Regions from separate parts of the Paenibacillus sp. GYB004 genome, predicted to be linked through region 1. Evidence: riboswitches for the same ligand, from Rfam matches in the RefSeq annotation. Region 1 holds a riboswitch; each other region holds the start of a gene.

Region 1 (5,628 bases):
TTCCGCAATCGATTATTATGCGTGCCTTAGCTGTCATGGTGATATCAGTTGGCGTAGTCATCGCGGCCACCTTTTTGCTTACGTTAACCGAACATAGCCTGCAGAAGGATTTTATGGAAGTTCTGTTTGAAGTCACATCGGCCTTCGGCACAGTGGGCTTATCCATGGGATTGACACCGGAGCTTTCCGCGCTCGGCAAGCTGATCATCATCCTGACCATGTTTATCGGCAGGCTCGGGCCATTGACGCTGGCATTTGCTTTGTCGCAAAAGCAAAGTCGGGAGAAATTCCGTTATCTTGAGGAGAAGGTGCTTATTGGCTAGAGAGATCCCCTTTTCGGGAAGCCTCTCTCCAAAGCATGGAGCTCCGGGTCAACGGGCCCGGAAGTCCGCGAGAATGATAAATCGTTCAGGCAGGTTAGCCCGTAATGGTAAGGTCAAAAAAGCTCTCACCTTGTTAAGGTGAGGGCTTTGTATCGATAGTAGATGCGATACCATCACATATAAGATATTTCATTCCGCCATCATCTGCCTTAAAAACGCCAGTGTTGAAGTCTGTATGAACACTTCGGTAAAAGACGCCTTCGATCTTCTCAGGAACAAGGGAATTCAACCGCAGTAATAAGCGGTTCCCGTCTCTTACAAGATAGGCTTTAACTCCTGCTTCATAGTCCTCGTCTTGTTTTTGCCTCTCGCGCCGTACAGATACGATATGAATATCTACACCTTCAATCAAATGGAGAAGCTGATTAATAATAGAACCTTTCGTAATCTCTTCCCATTTGGTTTGAGCCGACTGCCCGATAATAATTTGTGTGATACGCTTTTCGTTTGCAATGTCTGCAATAACTTCTGCGACATTTCGGGAATCACTCTTTTCCACAATCAGTTCTGCTTGTAATGTTTCGGCCATGGAGCTCCAAAAGGCCATGTTTTTCTCCCGCGCCTCACTATACCGGTTATCATATATCGGATCTACCGTAAGCAAGGTAAGCGGTGCATGTAAAGCGGTAGCCAGCTTCCAGCCACGGCGAATTAATAACTCTGAGCTTGGTCCGTAATACAGACAAACGAGTATTTTTTCTTCAGTTTCGGTTATCTTGGAGTTAGATGTTGTGATCATTTTACGTTTCCCCTGTCGGTAAATATTCGCAATAACGAGCAGAAGCTCGCTTCAGGTTGCTTAAAATTGATGATGAAAACCAGAATAAAAACAAAAGAAGCCGGAAGGAAGAGGGAACTTTGCGCGAATGAAATGCATGATTTAGTTGTTGATGGACATATTACGTTATTTCGATTGCAAAGTAAATCGCCAAAACAGACTGAAAATCAATCCGTTTTTGCCCAGAAATTTTGATCCGGGTCCTATTTTGATGCGGTGACGTTCATTTTTGATATTGTACTTGCGGTTTTCTTCACATCCGTGAATGTGAGCGGTCATTCAGCAGCGAGAAAGCGATATCCAACGCCGGATTCTGTTACAATGTACTTGGGATCTGCGGGATTGTCTTCAAGCTTCTTCCTCAAGTGCCCGATGTATATGCGTAAATAATGCCGATTGGAATCATCGTGCTCGTTCCAGACTTGCTTCAGCAATTGGCTTTTTGTAATGACTCTCCCTGCATGGATAGCCAGAATTTTCAATAAATCAAATTCCGTCGGAGATAGCTTGACCGGTTCTCCCTTCAATTCCACACTTCTTTGCGCAATATTGATCGTTAGTTCCCCATGGTGCAGAACCGGCTCTTCTTGAGCCCTGGCTGAGTGTCGCAGCGCTACGCGAATCCGCGCCACTAGCTCTCCCATTCCGAAAGGTTTGGTCACATAATCGTCGGCCCCATTATCCAGCGCAAAGATTTTATCCGCTTCCCGGTCAATGGCAGTGAGGACGATTACTGGCAAATCGGACCGTTCCCGAATACCCCTCAGTACATCCATGCCGGATAGATCCGGCAATCCCAAGTCGAGTATCACGAGATCCGGAGCGGCGAGAGAAACTTGCTCCAGTCCCTCTTCTCCGGTTGACGCTTCGTATACGTTGTATTTATGGGCTTGCAGCGTCACCTTGAGCAACTTCCGTATTTGAGTGTCGTCTTCCACAACAAGTACTCGAACATGATGTTCATGGTTTGACATACGTCTCGCCCTCCTATTGCTCGCTAGCCTATTAGTTATCTTGGACAAGCGGAAGCGATATTGTGATGATGGCTCCTTTTGGCGCGTTAGGCTGGGCGGAGATGGTTCCTCCATGAAGTTCGGCGATCCCTTTGCTGATGGCCAGCCCCAAGCCCGTTCCCGTGAGGTGCCCGGTTTGTTCGGAACGATAAAATTTTTCAAAAATGCGCTCCAACTCGTCTTCCTTCAGCCCGACACCTTCATCGGCAACAGTTAGTTCGACGAATTCACTGCCTGCCTTGACAGACAGGATGATCTCGCTGTAATCGGGGCTATATTTGATCGCATTGCTGATCACATTGATCAGCATTTGCTCAAGCAGAGCTTCATCGCCAAGAACGATGGGGATTTCATCGGGCAGGTCAAGGCGGATCGTGCGATGCTCCTGGTAGCCTTTCAACTGCATGAAGGTAGAGCCGATGATTTCCTCCAATTCGCACTCATCTTTCCGTAAGGTAAGCATGCCGCCTTCGAGCCGGGCCATACCCAGCAAATTCAAAACCAACCGATTCATACGAAGCGCGCCATCGCGAATGGTCACAAGAAGTTCCATTCGTTCCTCGGCGGTAAACAGTTTCTCGCCATCGATCAGCCCGGTTGCCGAACCGATAATGGCTGCGAGCGGTGTACGAAGCTCGTGCGAGACGGAGTTCAATATGGCGATGCGAAGCCGCTCGGATTCGGCGGTCAGATGGGCCAGCTTTGCCTCTTCCTCGAACTTGACACGTGCGACTGCACTGGCCGCCAACCCGCCAACCGCTTCAAATAGCAAGGCTTGTTCCGGGAAGGTTTCGCTTCGCTCGTGCCTGGAAATAAGAACCATAACTCCGAATCTTTGTTCCTCAATCTGAAGCGGGATAAAATGCCCGATGAGTCCTCCGGTATGTGAAATTCTTTTTTCCAATGACTTACCTTCTTTGTAGACGCGTTTAGCAAGCGCAAGCTCGGCTTGTTCCTGTACATGATGGGAAAATGGACTGGAACGACGGGCGAGCGTAAGCTCATTGTTGTTTTCAGCCAAATAGATCGTGACGTCCATTTTCAGGATTTCAGATAGCTGTCGGGAAAAACGGTCCAGCAAGGACGGCATATCGACGGCAGAGCTAATCTGTTTACTGAGCGCATAAAGCGTGGCGGTTTGCTTCTCTTTTTGCTTGGAATAAAGCACTTGTTGTTTGAGTCGTGCGGCCAAGCTGGCTGTTAATACCGCAACTGCTATATAAACGGCAAAGGAAAACAAATACCTAAGATCCGCGACGGTAAAACTGAGCACCGGCGGTACAAAAAAGAAATCAAAGGACAATACGCCCAGGAAAGCGGCGAAGAAAGCCGGACGCAGTCCCCAAACTACCGCATTAAGAAGCACTGGAAGCAAGTAGATCAGCGAAATATTGGCCAAATCAAAGGCGAGCCCGAAAGGTTGTATTAGGATCGTCATTCCCGCAATTAGCAGCGCGGTAGTGATGTAAGGACGCAAATCGTGCTTGGTATGAAAAAAGGGCATGGCTGAACCTCCTGCTGCGCTTATGACTCAAACTGAGACTGTCGATTCATTATGAACAACCAAGTGGAAAGTGAAAAGATTGCCTTCTGGCGAGTTTTGTTCGGAATCCCAAACCTTAAATTCCATTTAAATAAAGGGATTCCGGACAACCTGTCTGAGCAGAAGAAGGCAATTTTTCACTTGGAACGGCCAGATAACACTTCTACACATTTAATCGACAGTCTCAAACTCACCATTAGCGTACTGTAAATACTGCGCAAAAGAAATGGTTCCAGGGGGTAAAAGTTCCGTAAAAATGATGGAAAAGATCGAAAAACGGCGTGTGAAGGAGGGAGATGAAGGAAATAGAGGCCAGGGAATCAGATCGAGATGTAGAGAAGAAAATGAAACCAATTTACCTTGCGGCTCGCTTTACAATTATTTGCATGGGGAGTAACATTCGGTTCATGAATTCAATGATTCACTGTGCTGAATTGCCTTTCAGGCAAACGGGGGAACCAATCACGGAAGCTTGTGTGAGAGCGAGCATCCGTACGGGGTGAATCCTGCCGCCGGAATATGACCCGGTTGCAGGTAGGGCGACTCTCACCGCCCGAATCCGTCAGCTAACCTCGTAAGCAAGAGCAACTCTTTGGAAAATAGCGTTGCTTATGGAGAGAGGATGATGAAGCTTGTGATCGTAACTTCCGACCACAGGGCTTAGGCCTCCTGTGGTTTTTTTGTAATTAACTAACTACGCAAGCGACATAAGAGAGGCAACATTTATTATAACTAGACACGGGTTTACTCGCTTTGCCTTGGAAGTTGAGGAAGAGCAATCTCAATTCGTTAGCTTCTTTTTTGTTGCCTCCCCGTGTAGGGATAGGAGGGACACACGTGAACGATCAAGACAATTATCTTCTCGTTTCAGCGCCTACAGAAGCCGGTCTAGCATTTCTGCGGGTGCTGGCGGCAAAGGGATCGCACTATGCTGCATTAACCTACAATAAAGCGGAGAAGCAAGCTCTGGAGGAAATGGGAGTGGAGAACATTCTTATGGTGGATACAAAAGACAGTCGTTCACTACTGGTCCCCGAGCTGCCGATCGGTAAGGTTTACTTGTTTGAACAAAGCTTGGATTTGTGCTGCAGGTATATTCAAATATGCCGTTCCTGGACGGCAAAGCCGATTTATGTCATCACACAGGGGAATAATGCCCGGCTCATCTACAAAGGGCTTGGTGCGAAGTACGTAATTTTATCACAAGGGACGGACTTGTCCTTTCTGTTAAGCGAGTAAACGTAAAGCCTGTAAAGGAGACGTGAAAGTATGTTGGATATCGGAATGATTGCACTGGTTGCTATACTGGCTGCAGCCATGATAGGCCTCGCTGCTTGGGCAGGCAAGGTTGTCGAGGAAGGGCGTGAAGAAGCATGATGTGGGCGCTCGGTATCGTCGTGATCCTGTTGTTTGTTTATTTGGTTTACGCTCTGGTTAAGCCGGAAAAGTTCTAAAAAACGCCTGTTCTCAGGAAGGAGTATTGTGATATGGCTGGAATCCTTGCCATTGTCGTTACATTGTTGCTGGTCCTGCTGTTGGCTCGGCCTACTGGACTATATATGGCCCGAGCTTTTGAATATAACCGGACGGGACTGGACCGGTTTTACAGTCCATTGGAGAAATGGATTTATGCCATCGGAGGCATTCGCCAAGAGAATCAGACATGGCGAAAATATGTCGCCACATTAGTCGTCAGCAATACCGTCATGATTTTGCTCGTATATCTGGTGTTTCGAACACAGGCGTATTTGCCGTTGAATCCGGCCGGTATTGCCAATATGGACCCGAGCCTAGCCTTTAATACGGCAATCAGCTTTATGACAAACACCAATCTGCAGCACTACAGCGGGGAGAGCGGATTATCGTACTTGTCGCAAATGATTGCGATCGTCTTTATGATGTTTACGGCTC
Region 2 (5,628 bases), on a different contig from region 1:
AGGCAGCGTCCCGCAGCAATCGCAGCATCCCCGCGGCCGATCCGGCGGTCCCAATCGAACCGAACCGGCCCGGCCTTATGAGCCAACCAGCTCCTCCTCGAACGACTCGATCTGCTTGTTCGTCCCGATTATAACCATGACATCCCGTTCATTAATAACGTCGGTGGCAGTCGGCGCTATAATGACGCCGTCCTTCTTGTTGATCGCCACCACACTGCAGCCGTATTTGGCCCGCGGGTTCAGCTCCTCGAGCGTCTTGCCGTTCAAACATTTGGGCGCCGATATCTCTGCGATCGTGTAGTCTTTGGACAGCTCGATGTAGTCGAGCAGATTCGGGTTCACGAGCTGGTGCGCAACCCGGATGCCCATATCGCGCTCGGGATAGATGATCCGGTCCACGCCCAGCCGCTCCAGCACTTTGCCGTGCAGCACGGACAGCGCCTTCGCCACGACCATCTCGACACCGAGATCCTTCAGCAGTATCGCCGTCATGATGCTTGCCTGAATATCATCTCCGATCGCAACGATGACGCAATCGAAGTTGCGGATTCCGATCGAACGCAGCGTCTCTTCGTCCGTCGAGTCCGCGACGATCGCGTGGGTCAGCACCTCAGACATTTCGCTGACAGCCTCTTCGTCCCTGTCGACGCCGAGCACCTCAAATCCGTTGTTGGTCAGCTCCCGGGCGAGACTGGAGCCGAACCTCCCCAGACCGATCACTGCAAATTGTTTCATTTTCATAGTAAAAACTACTCCTATCCGATAATAATTTTACCTTCCGGATGTCTATATAGTTCTCTCTCCGTTTTAGGCTGCAATGCATAAGCAAGCGTGATCGGTCCGAGCCGGCCCGCAAACATCGTGATCATAATAATAATTTTGCCGAAAGCCGTCAGCTCCGGAGTCAGGCCCATCGATAAGCCGACGGTACCGAAAGCCGACGTCACTTCGAACAAGATCATTAGGAAGGAATGGTCCTCCGTCGTAGAGAGCAGCATCGTCATAAATACGACCAGGAACAAGGCGAGGATCGTAAGCGTAATCGCTTTGTAAATCCGGTCTTTGGCCAGCCGGTAACGAAACAGGACGATATCTTCCTTGCCCCGGATCATCGCGATGACGGCGCCGATCAGCGTCGTAAAGGTGGTCGTCTTGATTCCCCCGCCGGTCGAACCCGGGGACGCGCCGATAAACATCAATATAATGATAAAAAATTGTGTCGCTTGCCGGAGTCCTGCGATGTCGAGCGTATTGGCCCCCGCGGTGCGTGGCGTCACCGACTGAAAAAAGGAGGCGAGCACTTTGCCCGTGCCGTTCAAAGCCCCAAGCGTCTTCGGATTCGTATATTCGAATAAAAAGATGACGATCGCTCCGAATACGATCAGAAACCCGGTCATGCTAAGCACGACTTTGGCGTGAAGCGACAGCTTGCGTTTTTTTCCATATTCCATCAGATCCGAGATTACGATAAAGCCGATGCCCCCCAAAATAATAAGCGACATAGCGACGATATTAATCAGCGGGTCGTCCGCATAAGGCATCAGACTCCGAAAATGGCCGAAAAGATCGAATCCGGCGTTATTAAACATCGATACCGCGTGGAACACTCCCATATAAATAGCGCGGCCGGCGCTATAGTCGAACGACCAGCGAATCGCGAACAGTGCAGCGGCTGCAAGCTCAATCGTCAAGGAATACAGCAACACTTTGCGGATCAGCCGCACGATCCCTTCCATCGAAACCTGATTCATCGCTTCCTGCAGAATCAGCCGTTCCCTTAACGAGATCCGCTTGCGCAGGACAAGCGCGATCAGCGTCGACATCGTCATAAAACCGAGTCCCCCGACCTGAATAAGCGCCATAATGACGACTTGGCCGAATACGGAAAAATAAGTTCCCGTGTCCACGACAACCAGCCCGGTTACGCATGTAGCCGAGGTCGCTGTAAATAGGGCATCCACCAAAGGCAAACCTTCCCCGTTCGTAGTGGACACGGGCAAAGACAGCAGCAGTCCGCCCGATACTATAATCAATGCGAAGCCCAGAACAAGAAATTGCGGCGGCGTAAGCCTTCTGAACCCTATAAGTGGTTTCAAGCAGGGTCACCTCTCCGATCGGCAAGACGGATCGTAGTTTGCAGGAACAACAAAAAAAGACATTGGAATCCCAATGCCGTTTGTCCGGTGTGGTTTCCAAACTGAAGCCTACGAGGTTAGCTGACGGATTCGGGTTGTAAGGCACCCTATTCGCTTGCCGCTGCTGGGAACGGTGCTGCGAAATTCACCCCATGAGCAAAACTTGCGGTTTTCTCGGACACCGCAAAACTGCTCCTACTTGAATGGTTCCCCCGTTTTCATTAAGAAATTCGGCTTGATATGAGAGTCCGCTGCGATGCGCGCACCTTAAACGGCTCGTATTGTAGAGTTTCTTATTCCGCTTTTCAGATTAGAGTCCGGTCTTCGCGTAATGGTGCGCTGGCAGTAGCGGCTCTGAAGCAGAAGCGAATAACACTTGACGAACTCGATTATAATCCCGCTGCACCCGCTTGCACAAAGCCGGCATTCGCTTAAAAACATGGAGGAATCGGCGGCTTCCGGCCGAATAACAAGCGTGCCTGCCTCTTTTCATTGTCCCTACCTCCGTTGCTTCCGTTTAAGTGGCATTTCGAAAAAAAGTATGTTACGTTAGAAAAAAAGTTCGGGAGGGATCCATGAAACGCCCGTTTTCATCCATGCTGGGAACTTTTGCTGTTATCGGCATCCTCTTATTCGTCATCACCAACTGGTGGTCTTTTTTTACGGGAAACAAAGAGCCCGACATCTTATCCGAGACGATGCCGACCGTATCCAAGCAAGCGGCAGCGGACGCCGCAAAGGCGCATATCGCAGAGTTGACCGGTTATCCGGCTTCCAGCACGTTCGTCGTCTACCAGTCCGACAAGCTGCTGAGCGGCTATATCCAGAAGGAGAAGCGGGTCGCGGATTACAAAGCCCGGTTTCAGGAACGGGCTCCGATCGATTATTATCGCATCGATCTGACGGACGGGCGCGGAGCCGAATATGTCGTCGATGTACATATGACAAGCGGCGCCGTCATCGGGTGGAGGAAGAGCAGCCGGGAGAACGCCCCGTCGGTCGAGGTAGGCCGCCGGATTGCCGAAGAGGTGCTGCGGAAGGACGGACTCTCCCTCTCTGACTACAGCTCGCTCAGGCCGAACGCCGCTACGCCCCACCGGTTCGTATTCGAGCATCGCGCAGGTACGATCGGCGGCGCCAAGCTGCTGAAGGTAGTGGAGGTCCGGGGCGGGCAGGTAACCGCCTATTATAACGAGTTCCGGATTCCGCAAAGCCATCTCGACTGGGTCAAACGGCAGGACCAGGCGGCCTCGGCGATGACGCAGTGGAATTTGATCCTGTCATCGGTCATGGGGCTGGCCGCCATCGCCATTGCGATCGCTTCCCGGAAACAGATCTCGTTCGTCCGGGGGATCGGCTTAACGGCCACCTTTCTTGTGTTGTACTGGATCAACAATATCAATATGATTCCCGCCTTCAAAACACTCGAAGCCGAAGGCATGGACCCCTTCTTCTCAACTGAAGCCGCCGTCGTCACCATGATTCTGATGACGGTCGTCGTGACGATCATGGCGATCATCTGTTACTTCTCGTTCGCCGCCGGCGATCCGCTGTGGCGGGAACAAGGAAGACGGCTGTGGCCGCGATGGAGAGAGCCGGGCTTCGGGGCTCATACGCTGTCCAGCATGAAACGGGGCTACCTGCTCGCCTTCGGTTTGCTAGGAGTGCAGTCGCTGCTGTTTTTCACCGCTGAACACCGGTTCGATATGTGGGCGGTGAACGATCCGTCCGGATCGCCACTTAACATGCTGCTGCCGGGGATCTTTCCGCTTATGGCCTGGACGGCGGCGATTTCCGAGGAAGCGATTTACCGTTTTTTCGGCATCGCCCTGTTTAAGAAGCTGCTTCGCAATACGTTTCTGGCCGTCGTTATACCGAGCGTCATCTGGGCGTTCAGCCATACGCAGTATCCGATCTACCCGGTGTACACCCGGTTCGTGGAAGTAACGATTCTCGGCATCTTGTTCGGCTACGCTTTCCTGAAGTACGGGTTTGCGACCGCGTTGTTCGCCCACGCCATCGTGGACAGCATCCTGATGAGCTTTTCGCTGATGGGTATGGGAGGAGCGGGATATGTCGGTCTCGGCGCGTTTTATATCGCGCTGCCTGCCCTCGTCGCCATTGTGATCAAGTGGCTGCACGGCAAAACGGCCGCAAGGCGAGCCGGGGCCGGGGTGGACGATCCGCCGCCTAATTCCGGAGACGGCTTCCGGCCGTCGAAGCCGGACCCCGTCTAGACTGCTGCCCTGGAACAAAAAACCAACCTTCGAGAAGCTGCACTGCAGCGGCATTCGGAGGTTGGTTTGTTTTGCAGAAGTAAAAATGTTAATAGAGCTATTGCTGTTCAGCCGTGCGCATTAAGCGTCCGAATCGGCGGTCTCGCCAGGTCCGTGCAGGGCGGCGAGGATGTCGCGCGCCAGCTTGTCGCCGATGCCGAGCGGGCGAAAATCGTCGACAGCCGCTTCTTTAATCTTCTTAAGCGAGCCGAAATGTTTCAGCAGCGCCTTGCGCCGCTTCTCCCCGATCCCGGGAATCGAATCCAACTGGGAGGCGACCATCGACTTGGCCCGGGTCTCCCGGTGGAACGTAATCGCAAATCGGTGCACTTCCTCCTGGATGCGCTGGAGCAAGTAAAACTCCTGGCTGTCGCGCCGGATCGGCACGATGTCCGGCGGATCGCCCATCATCAGCTGCGCGGTCTTATGCTTCGCGTCCTTGACGAGACCGCACACCGGGATGTACAAGCCTAGCTCGTTTTCCAGCACGTCGATCGCCGCCGATATTTGTCCCTTGCCTCCGTCGACTACGACCAGATCCGGCATCGGCAGCTGCTCTTTCAGCACCCGCTCGTACCGGCGGCGGATTACTTCGCGCATCGTCTCGTAGTCGTCCGGTCCTTGCACGGTCCGAATTTTGTACTTGCGGTATTCTTTGCGGTCCGGCTTGCCGTCCACGAACACGACCATCGCGGATACCGGGTCGCTCCCTTGAATGTTCGAGTTGTCGAACGCCTCGATCCGGCGGATCGTTCCGGTCCCGATCCATTCGCCCAGACTCTCTACCGCTTTGACCGTCCGCTCCTCGTCGCGTTCGATCAACCGGAACTTCTCCTCCAGCGCGACACGAGCGTTGTCGGCAGCCATTCCGAGCAGCTTCTTTTTCTGTCCGCGCTGCGGCTGATGCACTTTGACCCGCAGCCACGACTCCAGCAGCTCGGCCACTTCGCGTTCGGTATGCTGCTCGCCCGTATCCGGTGCAGATGCCGATTCGTCTTCTTCTTTTTCCTCCGCCGAGGGCAAAAAGATTTCTTTCGGCAGCGCCGGGTTGTCGCTGTAATACTGCGTCACGAACGAGATGAAATCCTCGTACGCGTCGCCGTAATACGGGAACAGCGTCACATGCCGCTCGATCATTTTGCCTTGGCGCATATACAAGATTTGGACGCACATCCACCCTTTGTCGACGGCGTAACCGAACACGTCGCGGTCGACCG
Region 3 (5,628 bases), on a different contig from region 1:
CGAGGACCGGGATCAAGTCATCGAGCGCGCCCGCGAGCAGGGGGTCAGCCGGATGATCAACATCGGCTTTAACCGGGAGACAATACCTACCTCGCTTGAATTGACCGAGCGGTACGACTTTATATATACGGCGGTAGGGTGGCATCCGACAGATGCGATCGATATGAAGCCGGACGATCTGGATTGGATTGAGCAATTATGTTCTCGGGACAAAGTGGTGGCGATCGGTGAGATCGGACTGGACTATTACTGGGACACGTCTCCCAAAGAGGTGCAGCACCGCGTATTCCGGGAACAGATCCGGCTCGCCAGAAAGCTTGGCATGCCGATCGTCATCCATAACCGGGACGCTCATCACGACGTCGTTCAATTGCTCCGGGAAGAAAAAGCGGAGGATGTCGGAGGCGTCATGCACTGCTTTTCCGGCAGTTGGGAGACGGCCAAGCTGTGCCTGGATATGAACTTTTATATTTCGTTCGGCGGGCCGATTACGTACAAAAACGCGAAACAGCCGAAGGAAGTGCTTGCTCAGGTGCCGCTTGACCGGCTGCTTGTCGAAACCGATGCACCGTATTTGACCCCGCACCCTTTCCGGGGAAAACGGAATGAGACCGGATATGTGAAACTGGTTGCGGAAGCGGCGGCGGATATACTAGGCATTTCATTCGAGGAGCTTGCCAGGATCACGTCAGAAAATGCGACACGGCTGTTCCGTCTCCCCTGATCCGATTTTTTACGAAAAAATATAAATCCCCGTCGCTGCAACCGGAGAACGCTCGAAAAGCGTGCCGGTTGCAGCGGCGGGGATTTTTAATGTTAACTTGCGCTTGCCGGATTTATTCGGAATGACCGGAGGCCGCCCGGATGCCTCGCATCCGGAAAATCCAGGCAAGCGAAACGCCGAGGAGCGGGAGAGCCAGCAGCCATATTGTGAATACCGCTGGCCGGAACAAGGGCAGCGTCATGATCGCGATCTGGACGAGCTGGGCTATGAACGCGATCCGGGCGGCCGAAGGACGGCGCAACGTGCCGGGAATCGGATAGAGCGCGGTCCAGACGGAATGTCGGTGGAATCGTCCCAGAGCCGACAGCTGTACGTTCGTCATTACTTGGAACAGCATGTATACGACGGCGAACGTAACCGGACTTTCCACGAACAGCAGGATGATGACCGCGAGCAGCGTGATTCTCATCGTGATGCCGAACAGTTCGGAGCGCAGCAGCGTAAGCGAGTATAGGTACCGGAAGGCGTTAGACGCGCGGAACGGTACGAGCCCGGCTAATCCGGACAGAAGCCGGCGGGGTTTCACCCGGCTCGGCAGTTCTTCCACATCGATGAACCCGTTGAAAAATAACAGCATCGTCAGCCGGTGACCGGCTTCTTTTCTTCTTAAATACGGCCAATTGACGGGAATCCGGCGGGACAGACGAGCCCAGGCAGCAGCTGCGCCGATGGCCGCCAGGAGGACGATGGAAGCGGCTAAGATTTCGTACCGGTACAAGGCGTACAAGACGACCGCATCGGCTGCAAATCTACAGATCCGGAAGCAGACTCTGTGGCCGGTCCGTACGAAGGCGCTTTCCGTCCAAGCTCCGAGCATGTTGGCAAATTTCAGCGCCAGCGCGAACAGCAGAAGCGCGAGGAACGGCTGGGCGTTCTCCCCGTATCCGTGCCGGTACAGCGGCATGCTCGCTGTAAAAGCGACCACCAAAAGGAACGATTGGGACAAGTAGCTGTACAGCATCGCGCCCCGGAAGTACGGTCCCATCCGGGCTTCCATCGGCAGCAGGAAGATCAGATCCGCTTCCCGCAGCAGCGTCCGGATCGGGCTAACTGCGATAAAAGGCGTCAGCCATAAAGCGATGACGATTGCATACGGAAACGTTTCCGGTATGCGTTCAAGAGCTTTGCCGTAAAAATAGGAGGAGGCGATGAACACGATCAGGAGAAACAGGAAAAATCCGCTCTGCCCGGCATATGCCGTATACCGCGACACGATTTTCAGATGGGCCGTCAGCCGGTTTTTCCATAAAGCGGCTGCGGGGTTCATGTCGGCCCCCCTTTTACTAGCGTATAAAATACGTCGTCGAGCGTTGTATCGGGGACAGCCCCGGCGCTCCGGCGCAGCTCGTCGAGCGTCCCTTTCGACGCGATTCTCCCTTTGTTAAGGACGACATACCGGTCGCAATACGTTTCAAGCGTCGACAAAATATGAGAGCTGATCAAGAAGGCGGCGCCGTTCCGTTTGCGCTCCACCATCAGATCGAGCAGCGAACGGATACCGAGCGGATCGAGTCCGAGGAACGGTTCGTCGATGACATACAGCGGAGGTTCGACAAGAAATGCGTTCATGATCATTACTTTTTGACGCATGCCCTTCGACAAGGTCTGAGGGAAGGAGTCCAGCTTTTCGGTCATGTCGAATTGCCCGGCGAGCGTCTCCGAGCGGCGCTTGAATTGCGTCTCATCGAGTCCGTAAGCCATAGCCGTCATCCGTAAATGTTCGCGGATCGTCAGCTCCTCGTACAGTTCGGGGGCTTCGGGCACATAGGCAAAGGAGCCGCGGTACTTCTCGGCGTCGTCCGACACGCGGAGCCCTTTCACCCGAACTTCTCCCTGCTGAGGGACGAGCAGCCCGAGGATGTGTTTGATCGTCGTGCTTTTGCCTGCGCCGTTTAATCCGATCAGCCCGACCATCTCTCCGGAATCGATCGAAAACGAGAGTTCGTGGACGACCGGCCGGTTCCAGATGTAGCCGCCGGACATCCCCTGAATATGCAAAAACGGTTTCATAATGTTCCTCCACATGTAAGCTTTTACCTGTAGGACATCATAACATTTTTGTTCGAGCAAATCACGTTAAAGCGCTTTCTTTTCGCGTTTGACACACGAAGAAAGCGGCATAAAAGAATTAGACGAAGAAAAACAACGATTTGTTGCATAAAAAAAGTGAATTCTCGGTGATTTTTCCCCTTTTCGCATGAAAATCGGATTTATTTCCTCTTTACAGGTTTTTCATAAGGCTTTAATATAACGATCATAATGATTCTAACCGCATACCGCCATCGACTTACCCATCGCTGAGTTTCCGACAGGGAAACGGGGGAACCAAGTTATCTATGGGGTGAATACTGCACGAAGCCGTTCGCGGCGCTGTGCAATTAGGGCGACTCTCGCGTCCGAACCCGGCAGCTAACCTCGTAAGCGTGAAGAGAGAGGCACGATTGTCGGGCATTGATGCGCTCCCAAGTATGGGATGAGCATTCGATTCAACGCCGCGAGAAGAGTACCTCTTCGCCGCGGCTTTTATTTTCGCCTGAAACTATTTCTGCAGGACAGAGCGTACCGGATCTGTCAACGATTGTAGCCCGGAGCCTTACTAACGATGGCAATAGCGTGAATCATCCAAATTTAACCAGGTCACGTCAATTCTAGTCATGCGTAACACTCGACGGCGAGGCTGATGAAGGAGGACCGAAGAAGTGGGCGTTATTCAAAACGGAGAAACCCATGTAAAGCGATCATCCAGCATGTCTTTCGCAATGCGATGGAAGCATGGAAACTTGCGTTTGATCTTAGTAGGCGCTTTGTTTTCAATCGTGATGACAACGATGTTCGTGCTGCTCATGCAAGGCACGTCTATCAAAAAAGTGGGGTTAGTGGTAAACGGGGAAGAGAAACACATAAAAACGAGACAAACTACATTGTCCGCTCTTCTGGAAGAACAGCAAATTCCGGTAAGCGAGCACGACCGGGTCTCGGCGGTGCTTGGTACCGAGTTGAAGCATAACGATAAGTTTCATATCCAGCATACAATCCCGGTGCAGCTCACGGCTGACGGCAGAACCGAAACGTTATACACGGTCGGCAAAACCGTAGAGCAGACGCTGCAAGATCTCGGCATGGAGATCGGGGAACTCGACAAGCTGACGCCACCCGCGGAAGAAGCCGTAACGGAAGGCTCTCAAATTCAGATTGTCCGCGTGCACAAAGTTGTGGAAGACCAGACCGAAACGATTCCGTTCGAGACGGTCAAGCAAGACGATCCCAATCTGCTCAAGGGTAAGGAGCAGGTTGTATCGGAAGGCGTTGAAGGCGTACTTGCGAAGAAGATCGAGAAGGTGTACGAAGACGGCGAGCTCGTAGCCGAGAATGTCGTCGATACGAAAGTTGCACAGGAAAGCGTTACTAAAGTGGTTGCGCTTGGAACCAAAAATCCGGTAGTCGTCTTGTCCGCCTCTTCGCCGAATATCGATGAGGTAATGAAAGGCGATGTCAAATTCGGCTATAAGCAAATTTTGAATAATGTTACGCTAACCGCTTATTCCGTGGATGTTGCTTCAACAGGCAAGACCAGCGATCACCCTCAATACGGCATCACGTTTTCCGGTACCAAGGTAAGCGAAGGGCGTACGATCGCGGTTGATCCGAAAGTCATCCCGATTGGCTGGTGGGTGTACATCGAAGGGATCGGTCTGCGCCGAGCCGAGGATACGGGCAGTGCCATCAAAGGGAACAAGATTGACGTTTACTTCGACAACCCTGACTATGCCAAGCGTTTCGGCCTGAAGCGCGGGTACAAAGTCTATATTATCGGCAAAGAAAAGCCGGTAGATAATTAACGCTCCGCTGCTGTTTCGGGCCTTCCGGCCCCATCTATATTATTCAATTACCCGCAATACCGTTGATCGAAACGGAATCATTGGGTATATTGATATATAACAACAATGTGAAAGAAGAGGCGAGCCCTCTTCTTTTTGTTCGTACAAGGAAAGGAATCACAGAACATGATTCAAGAAATTATCGTGGTCGAAGGACGGGACGATACAGTCGCCATCAAGAGAGCGGTGGATGCGGAGACGATCGAGACCGGCGGTTCGGCGATCGGCGACGAAGTGCTGAGGCGAATTGCGCTCGCCAAGGAGCGCCGCGGCGTTATTATATTCACAGATCCGGATCATGCGGGCGAACGCATCCGCAAAATCGTCTCGGCCAAAGTCCCGGGCTGCAAGCACGCCTTTCTCACCCAGGAGGAAGCGACCCGCAAATCGGACATCGGGGTGGAGAACGCCTCCCGAGAATCGATTATCCGGGCACTTGAGAATGTCCGCACCGATGCGGCACCCGGCCAGGATGAGGAATCGGATATTACGATGGACGATCTGATGGCCGCCGGCCTTCTCGTGCATCCGCAGGCGGCAGCCCGGAGGCTGGAGATGGGCAAACTGCTCGGAATCGGTTATTGCAACGGCAAACAGTTCTACAAGCGCTGCCGGATGTTTCGGATCGGTCGTGAAGAATTCGCTCTGGCTTACGAGCGGATGAGCGTTTCGGAAAAAGGGGATGACAACGGATGAACAACCATCGCGCCGCAGATGTATCGAGTCCGAACCGGACAAAGGAAATCATCCGCAAGCACGGTTTAACTTTGAAGAAAAGCCTCGGTCAAAACTTCTTGACGGATGCCAACATTCTCCGCAACATCGCGGGGGCCGCCGAGCTGGACGCCTCCAAGGGGGCGCTGGAGATCGGACCGGGAATAGGAGCGCTGACGCAGCAGTTGGCCAAGGAAGCGGGCGTGGTGGTCGCGATCGAGATCGACCAGCGGCTGCTGCCGATTCTGGAAG
Region 4 (5,628 bases), on a different contig from region 1:
AGCTCGTCTGCCGACAGCCGGTGCAGCGCCCGGTATACCGCTTCGTAATGAGTTTTCGGAGTACCGCCGGGTTCGAGCATTTCATCATAATAGGTTCCGGTTTCATAAGGCATGAACATCATCTCGGCTCCTCTCGAAATCAGATCGGTTACACCCTTCCATTAACCGTTTCCGCCGGCGTTCAAACAAAGCGGCCCTCCCGCGCATGAAGCCGCACCCCTTTCCGATCCGGATCGGGCAAAGGGGTGAGCATAGAAAAAGCCCGAGGTTCTCAGGCGAGAACGCTCGGGCCGGTTCGATTTTCCTGCGCTTACGGATTCACTGCTTCACATCGCTCATCTTCAGGAACGTGTCCTCGTCCACGACTCTGCGCGCCGTGACATAACGATTCTTGTAGTAGCTGTCGCTCAGCTTGCTGATGCTGACGCCAACCTTGCTGGCCGAATGAGCGAATTCGCCGTCCCCCAAATAGATGCCGGCATGAGAGATTCCTTTACCGTCCGTATTGAAGAACACCAGGTCGCCGATCCGGAGGTCTGCCTTGGCGACTTCCACTCCCATTTTGGCCTGGTCCCTCGAAGTACGCGACAGCTCGATGCCGTACTCGTCGAAGATGTACTGCATGAATCCGGAACAATCGAACCCTTTAATCGTAGTGCCGCCCCATTTGTAAGGGGTCCCTACGACTTCCTCCACCGCTCGATCCAGCTGCGTATCTTCGGCATAAGCCGTACCCGCCGCCGCTACGAACAGCATGGAGCTGAGCAGCATAACAGAACCAATCTTCTTCAAAACCCTGCTCCTTCCAGTGCCTGCGAGGTTAGCTCAGGGTTCGGTTGAAGGTTCCCTATGGTCACTTTGAAGCGAGACCAATTCACCCGGTATGGTTCCCCCGCTTCCCGTAAAGGAATTCGGCAATTATTGTTTAAAACGTGGCGCTTTGCTTACATTCGACTCCATTCGACCAAATCCTGCTAATTTCGCGTACGAAAAAATGACAAACCTGCAAACTCTTCAACGTTCCATTCCGGCTGCATGCACAGGTTCAACCGGTGGCGTGGCGGTATGGAACGATAAGGATAACGGCAACTGCAACAGAAAAAACCGCTCCGGTTTCCCGAAACGGCTTGCTTGTCCATACTAGGCCATACCCGATTTAAAGGTGAAGCGACATACAAGGAATATCCCGCAAGATCGCCTTCGAATTGGCGGAGATCCATTCGCGCTGTCCCGCTGTCGCCTTCTCCGATCCCCATATGTCGAACAAAATGAGGCACAGGTCGAGGCGCCGCTTCTCGACGAACATCGGCAGCTGCTTCAGCCAGCCGGAACCGATTCGCCGCTCCCGTTCATAACCCCGGAGGAAATCGTCCAGAAACCGGCCCGCAAAGTCCGACACCCGGCCCGGATCGGTCTCGGGCTTGTCCCAGCTCGCAAACACCGACGCATAATAAACCGGCATGGCGATATCCTGCAAATAATAATCGTCCCCGCAGTCGTCAAAATCAAAGGCGGTCATCCGGCCCGCTTCGTCCGCGAAAAAGTTGCCATGATGCAAATCGCGATGGCACATTCCGTACCGGCCCCCGTCCTTCGGCAGCCGTTCGACGTCTGCGGCGATTCGAGTATATACACGCGCCAGCGCCTGCTTGACGGCTTCCGGTCCCGCCTCATCGGTTCCTTCCCGGTCCCGGTCCGCAGACGGCGCCTCCTCATCGGAAGGCTCCGGATACACTTCATCGAGCGCCGAGCCAAGCCGGCGGGGAATGCCTTCCGGGGGGGCATAGGTTTCGCTGTGCCGGTGCATCCGCCCGGTCAGCTGTCCCCACTGCTCGAACAGCCGCGGCCCCCACAACGGGTGATCCGCTCCGACATGCCCGCCCGGAGCTTTCTCGAATACGCCCATCAGCAGCGGCTCGGCTTCCGTCTCGGCCGCCTCCATCAAACGTCCGTTCAGCGATTCGACCGGCCTCGCCACCTGAACGCCGTAGTCCGCCAGCCGGAGCATCCAGTCCAGTTCGGCCGCCACGTAGTCCGGCGTCCGCTTCGTGCTTGGGGTAATCCGTATAATAAGCTCGCGGCCGTCCCTCTCCGTCTCGTATACCAGATTTTCAAACCCACCGACGTGCCGGATGCGGTCCGGGTCGAACCCGTAACGTTTCGCAGCTTCATGCAGAAAAAGATTCTCGTACGTTCTATAGCTTGCCGTCGTCACCATATGCCTCCCGATCTATGAACTGAACCGCCACAGCCGACCATGCCCGCTTATGGCGGAGTACCCTCGTAAAATATCAGCGGCCACGGCGTCGCCGCCGTGGCCCGTCTGTTTCGGCTAAGCCGAAATCACCTTTGTAGTCAATTTGCATCACTCCTTTCTGAAGGTTAGCTTTATCATAACCGATCGATCGGCCTTGTTCCATGGAACGTTTCGTTATAACGATTCTGTAAGGCGGCCCCGCCGTCCTTACCCCGCCCTACTCCCGCAAAGCGTCCCGCAGCCTGCTGGACATCGTGCCGGCCTGGGCTACCCGGAGCTTGCGAACCTCCTGCTTCAGCCGTTCGTTCTCGGCCATCAGCTGCGCCGTTCGTTCCCGGTCCGCCGCCTCCCGCCGCTCCGCCTCATCCACGAACTGCAGCAGCCCGCTGCCTTCGCGGCCCGCCTCCTGAAGCAACCGGCGCAAAGCTTCGCGTATCGCCTCGTAATCCGTTTCCGCTACGTTATCGTATTTTTTCATCGTATGATCCTCCAACCTAAAAACATGTCGCTTTTCCATACAAGCACCGTACCCGATCCGGCCGCCTGCTCCGTACGCCCGCTTTAAAACCCGCGCAGGTAAGCTTTCGGCACCGGTGCCGCCTCCTTGCCGGCCGCAGCGCGGATCGCGTGAACGGCCCAGTACGGATTGGACAACATCCCGCGCCCTACCCCGACCAGATCGGCATCGCCGCTGGCAACAACCGAATCGGCCAGCGCCGGCTGATCGAGCATGCCGACTGCGATGACGGGCACGTCCAGCGCCTCCTTGTAGGCCCTAGCGAACGGAACCTGGTAACCCGGATAGTTGCCGGGCCTGCGCTTGCCTGCCGGACCTTCGCCTCCGCTCGACACATGGAAGATGTCCACTCCCGCCTCCTTGTACTTGCGCGCGATGGCGAGCGAATGCTCAAGGTCGTATCCGCCGTCTATATATTCGACAGCCGATATACGGAGCAGCAGCGGCATATCCGGAGGCATCACTTCCTTGACGGCCCGGATAACCTGGACGCCGAACAGCGACAAATCTTGCCCGTACTCGTCCTCTCTGCGGTTGAGCGCCGGCGAGTGGAACTGATGGATCAAATACCCGTGAGCGCCGTGCAGTTCGATCGTATCCATTCCCGCCGCCACCGCTCTGCGCGCCGCATCTCGGAACTTGTGGGCCATCGCTCTCGTCTCTTCCGTCGTTAGCGGACGCGGCGTTTTGGACCCCGGCGCCACCGGGATCGCGGACGGAGCGACCGGCACTTCGGCGTCCTCGGCTTTGCGGCCGGCGTGGGCGATCTGGATGCCGATCTTCGCTCCATGCGCCTGAACCGCGGACACGATGCGGGCGAAAGGAGCGATGTGGTCGTCCGACCATAAACCGAGATCATAATCGCTAATCCGGCCGTCCGGCTCGACGTCGGTCATCTCCACGATAACCAGTCCGGCGCCGCCGACCGCCCTCGACGCATAATGGACGTAATGCCAATCTCCCGGCTTCCCGTCCTTCGTATCAACCGAATATTGGCACATCGGAGGCATCACGATGCGGTTGCGGAGCTGCAAGCCTTTATACGTAAACGGGGTATGCAAACGGTTCATAGAGATCCCTCCAAAACATCTTTTAAGAGGTTGTTCAAAAAGTCCACTTTTGATCACGAAGCCGATCTGGAAGCCTGCTCGACATCGAATATGGAATTCAGCCGGAACTTCCGGTGCTCACGTAGGTCCCACTACGCTCCGCTCCTCATTTCCTAGCTTCATCCCATCTTCTCGGTGCTGAAAACCGGACTTTTTGAACTCGCACTTTAATCGTATTAGCCGGTGCGCATTACCCCACCGGAGCCAATCCCTTTTATTTTACTACTAACAGGCATCCGCTACAAAAAAACGACCCGCTCCTCATTCCCCGGAGGAATGAAGCGGGCCGTATCTTGCATTTACTCCGGCAGCGAGTTCAAATATTCCCGCACCTGATCCGGCGTTTTCGCGAATTTGCTGTGAAGATGGGCGATCTTCTGTCCGCCGCGGTAGACGAGCAGGCTCGGTATGCCGCGCACCTCGTTCTCCTCGGCAATCGGCTGAAACTTCTCGGCATCCATGCTGACCCACGTCTTATCCGAATGCTCGGCGATGATGTCGTCCAGAAACCGGTCCAAATTTTTGCAATCCGGACACCAAGTCGTATAATATTTCACTACAGTCAGCTCGTCCCGGCCCGTCAACTCCCGAAACTGCTCGACGCTTTGAATGTTATCCATCCCAGACTCAACCCCTCATAATAATATCGGTATCGTAAAATGCGGCCAGTCTCGCCGCTTCGTCCTCCAGCCCCGCCCGGACAGCAGGTTTCATCTTCGAAGACGAATCGAACCATTCCACCTTCAGCTCGATCTGGTTCCGGTTTTTCTCCAGCTCCCAGTTGCCGGCCATCCGTCCGTTCACGAGCACAACCGGATAGATCCAGCCCTGATTGCGATAGACGAGCGGCTTGTGCTGCTCGGCCAGCACGTAGTCCGACCGGTGCGACAAGGAAACGGTATACGGGTCGAAATGCGGCAGCAGCCGCACGGTATTGTCCGGAATCGAAGCGGCCCGGATATCCTCCACGGTCGAGCGAAGCGCCCATGCTTCCCGGCCGTCGACCGGAACGGAGACGATATCGCCCTCCAGGCTGCGGAACACTTTTTTCGCTTTGGAAGGGTCGATTCCCCACCAGCGGCCGAAATCTTCGTATAGGGCAGGCCCGAATACGGACAAATAGTGCCGTCCGGCCTCGCGCAGCAGCGCCTCTGCGGACTCGGCCGGCTCGCGCCACTTCGGCAGCCAGCTCTCCGGCCGCACGAACGTCACATTTTGCCCTTGGCTGGGCCCGAAGCAGAGCAGCCCTTCGTGCGCCGCAGGCTTGAGCAGCGCTCCCCAGCCCGATAGCAGCAGCTCCCGGAGCGACTCATGGCCGGTATGTGCGACAATTTCCTCCGCGAGCTGTTCCCGGGTGAGCGGCTCGCTTCCCAGCCGGCTGCGCAGACCGTCGCTTATCGCATCCATCTGCTCCTGTGTCACCCCATGGTGCGCCAGCCAGGACGGTCTGCGGTAAAATGCGGACATGCTTTCCCGTAATCCGCTCAACATTCCCGGCATGGCGTCAGACGGCAGCAGATGAAGCGTTCCCCGCATCGCCCATGTTTTCGCGAGCGTTTTCTCTTCCCATAAAGCGCGTTGTATATGCTCGGGTTGTATGTCGTCGGCACGCGCCCCTATCGCAAGCTCCGCCGCCGACATGACCTGGGCGTGCACACCGCCGATTTTGCGGACCGCGTCCAGCCAGTCTTCCTTGCCTTTCCGGCGAAGAAGCCCCTGCCGTTCGAACCGCCACGCGGCGACTT

What was found. Region 1 has a riboswitch for cyclic di-AMP ahead of PV433_RS24935 (hypothetical protein). Riboswitches for the same ligand answer to the same signal wherever they lie in the genome.
Region 2: linked by a shared signal. The riboswitch ahead of PV433_RS08210 (TrkH family potassium uptake protein) and the one ahead of PV433_RS24935 (hypothetical protein) in region 1 are both predicted to bind cyclic di-AMP.
Region 3: linked by a shared signal. The riboswitch ahead of PV433_RS28330 (ubiquitin-like domain-containing protein) and the one ahead of PV433_RS24935 (hypothetical protein) in region 1 are both predicted to bind cyclic di-AMP.
Region 4: linked by a shared signal. The riboswitch ahead of PV433_RS17455 (C40 family peptidase) and the one ahead of PV433_RS24935 (hypothetical protein) in region 1 are both predicted to bind cyclic di-AMP.

What each region holds. Positions count from the first base shown of each region.
Region 1 covers NZ_JARBDB010000057.1:397,467-403,094, reverse strand. Annotated here, with positions in the region: gene PV433_RS24960 (TrkH family potassium uptake protein) at 1-323, shown strand, start outside; gene PV433_RS24955 (universal stress protein) at 457-1,122, opposite strand; gene PV433_RS24950 (hypothetical protein) at 1,192-1,356, shown strand; gene PV433_RS24945 (response regulator) at 1,437-2,135, opposite strand; gene PV433_RS24940 (ATP-binding protein) at 2,167-3,678, opposite strand; cyclic di-AMP (ydaO/yuaA leader) riboswitch at 4,135-4,309, shown strand; gene PV433_RS24935 (hypothetical protein) at 4,555-4,956, shown strand; gene kdpF (K(+)-transporting ATPase subunit F) at 5,091-5,171, shown strand; gene kdpA (potassium-transporting ATPase subunit KdpA) at 5,205-5,628, shown strand, end outside.
Region 2 covers NZ_JARBDB010000012.1:94,611-100,238, forward strand. Annotated here, with positions in the region: gene PV433_RS08205 (potassium channel family protein) at 76-741, opposite strand; gene PV433_RS08210 (TrkH family potassium uptake protein) at 756-2,096, opposite strand; cyclic di-AMP (ydaO/yuaA leader) riboswitch at 2,187-2,381, opposite strand; gene PV433_RS08215 (CPBP family intramembrane glutamic endopeptidase) at 2,711-4,372, shown strand; gene uvrC (excinuclease ABC subunit UvrC) at 4,493-5,628, opposite strand, start outside.
Region 3 covers NZ_JARBDB010000063.1:162,218-167,845, reverse strand. Annotated here, with positions in the region: gene PV433_RS28345 (TatD family hydrolase) at 1-724, shown strand, start outside; gene PV433_RS28340 (ABC transporter permease) at 837-2,051, opposite strand; gene PV433_RS28335 (ABC transporter ATP-binding protein) at 2,048-2,794, opposite strand; cyclic di-AMP (ydaO/yuaA leader) riboswitch at 3,070-3,222, shown strand; gene PV433_RS28330 (ubiquitin-like domain-containing protein) at 3,565-4,623, shown strand; gene rnmV (ribonuclease M5) at 4,789-5,358, shown strand; gene rsmA (16S rRNA (adenine(1518)-N(6)/adenine(1519)-N(6))-dimethyltransferase RsmA) at 5,355-5,628, shown strand, end outside.
Region 4 covers NZ_JARBDB010000040.1:289,024-294,651, forward strand. Annotated here, with positions in the region: gene PV433_RS17450 (circularly permuted type 2 ATP-grasp protein) at 1-119, opposite strand, end outside; gene PV433_RS17455 (C40 family peptidase) at 319-792, opposite strand; cyclic di-AMP (ydaO/yuaA leader) riboswitch at 795-927, opposite strand; gene PV433_RS17460 (phosphotransferase enzyme family protein) at 1,157-2,218, opposite strand; gene PV433_RS17465 (hypothetical protein) at 2,475-2,735, opposite strand; gene PV433_RS17470 (NADH:flavin oxidoreductase/NADH oxidase) at 2,819-3,844, opposite strand; gene PV433_RS17475 (thioredoxin family protein) at 4,183-4,503, opposite strand; gene PV433_RS17480 (winged helix DNA-binding domain-containing protein) at 4,511-5,628, opposite strand, start outside.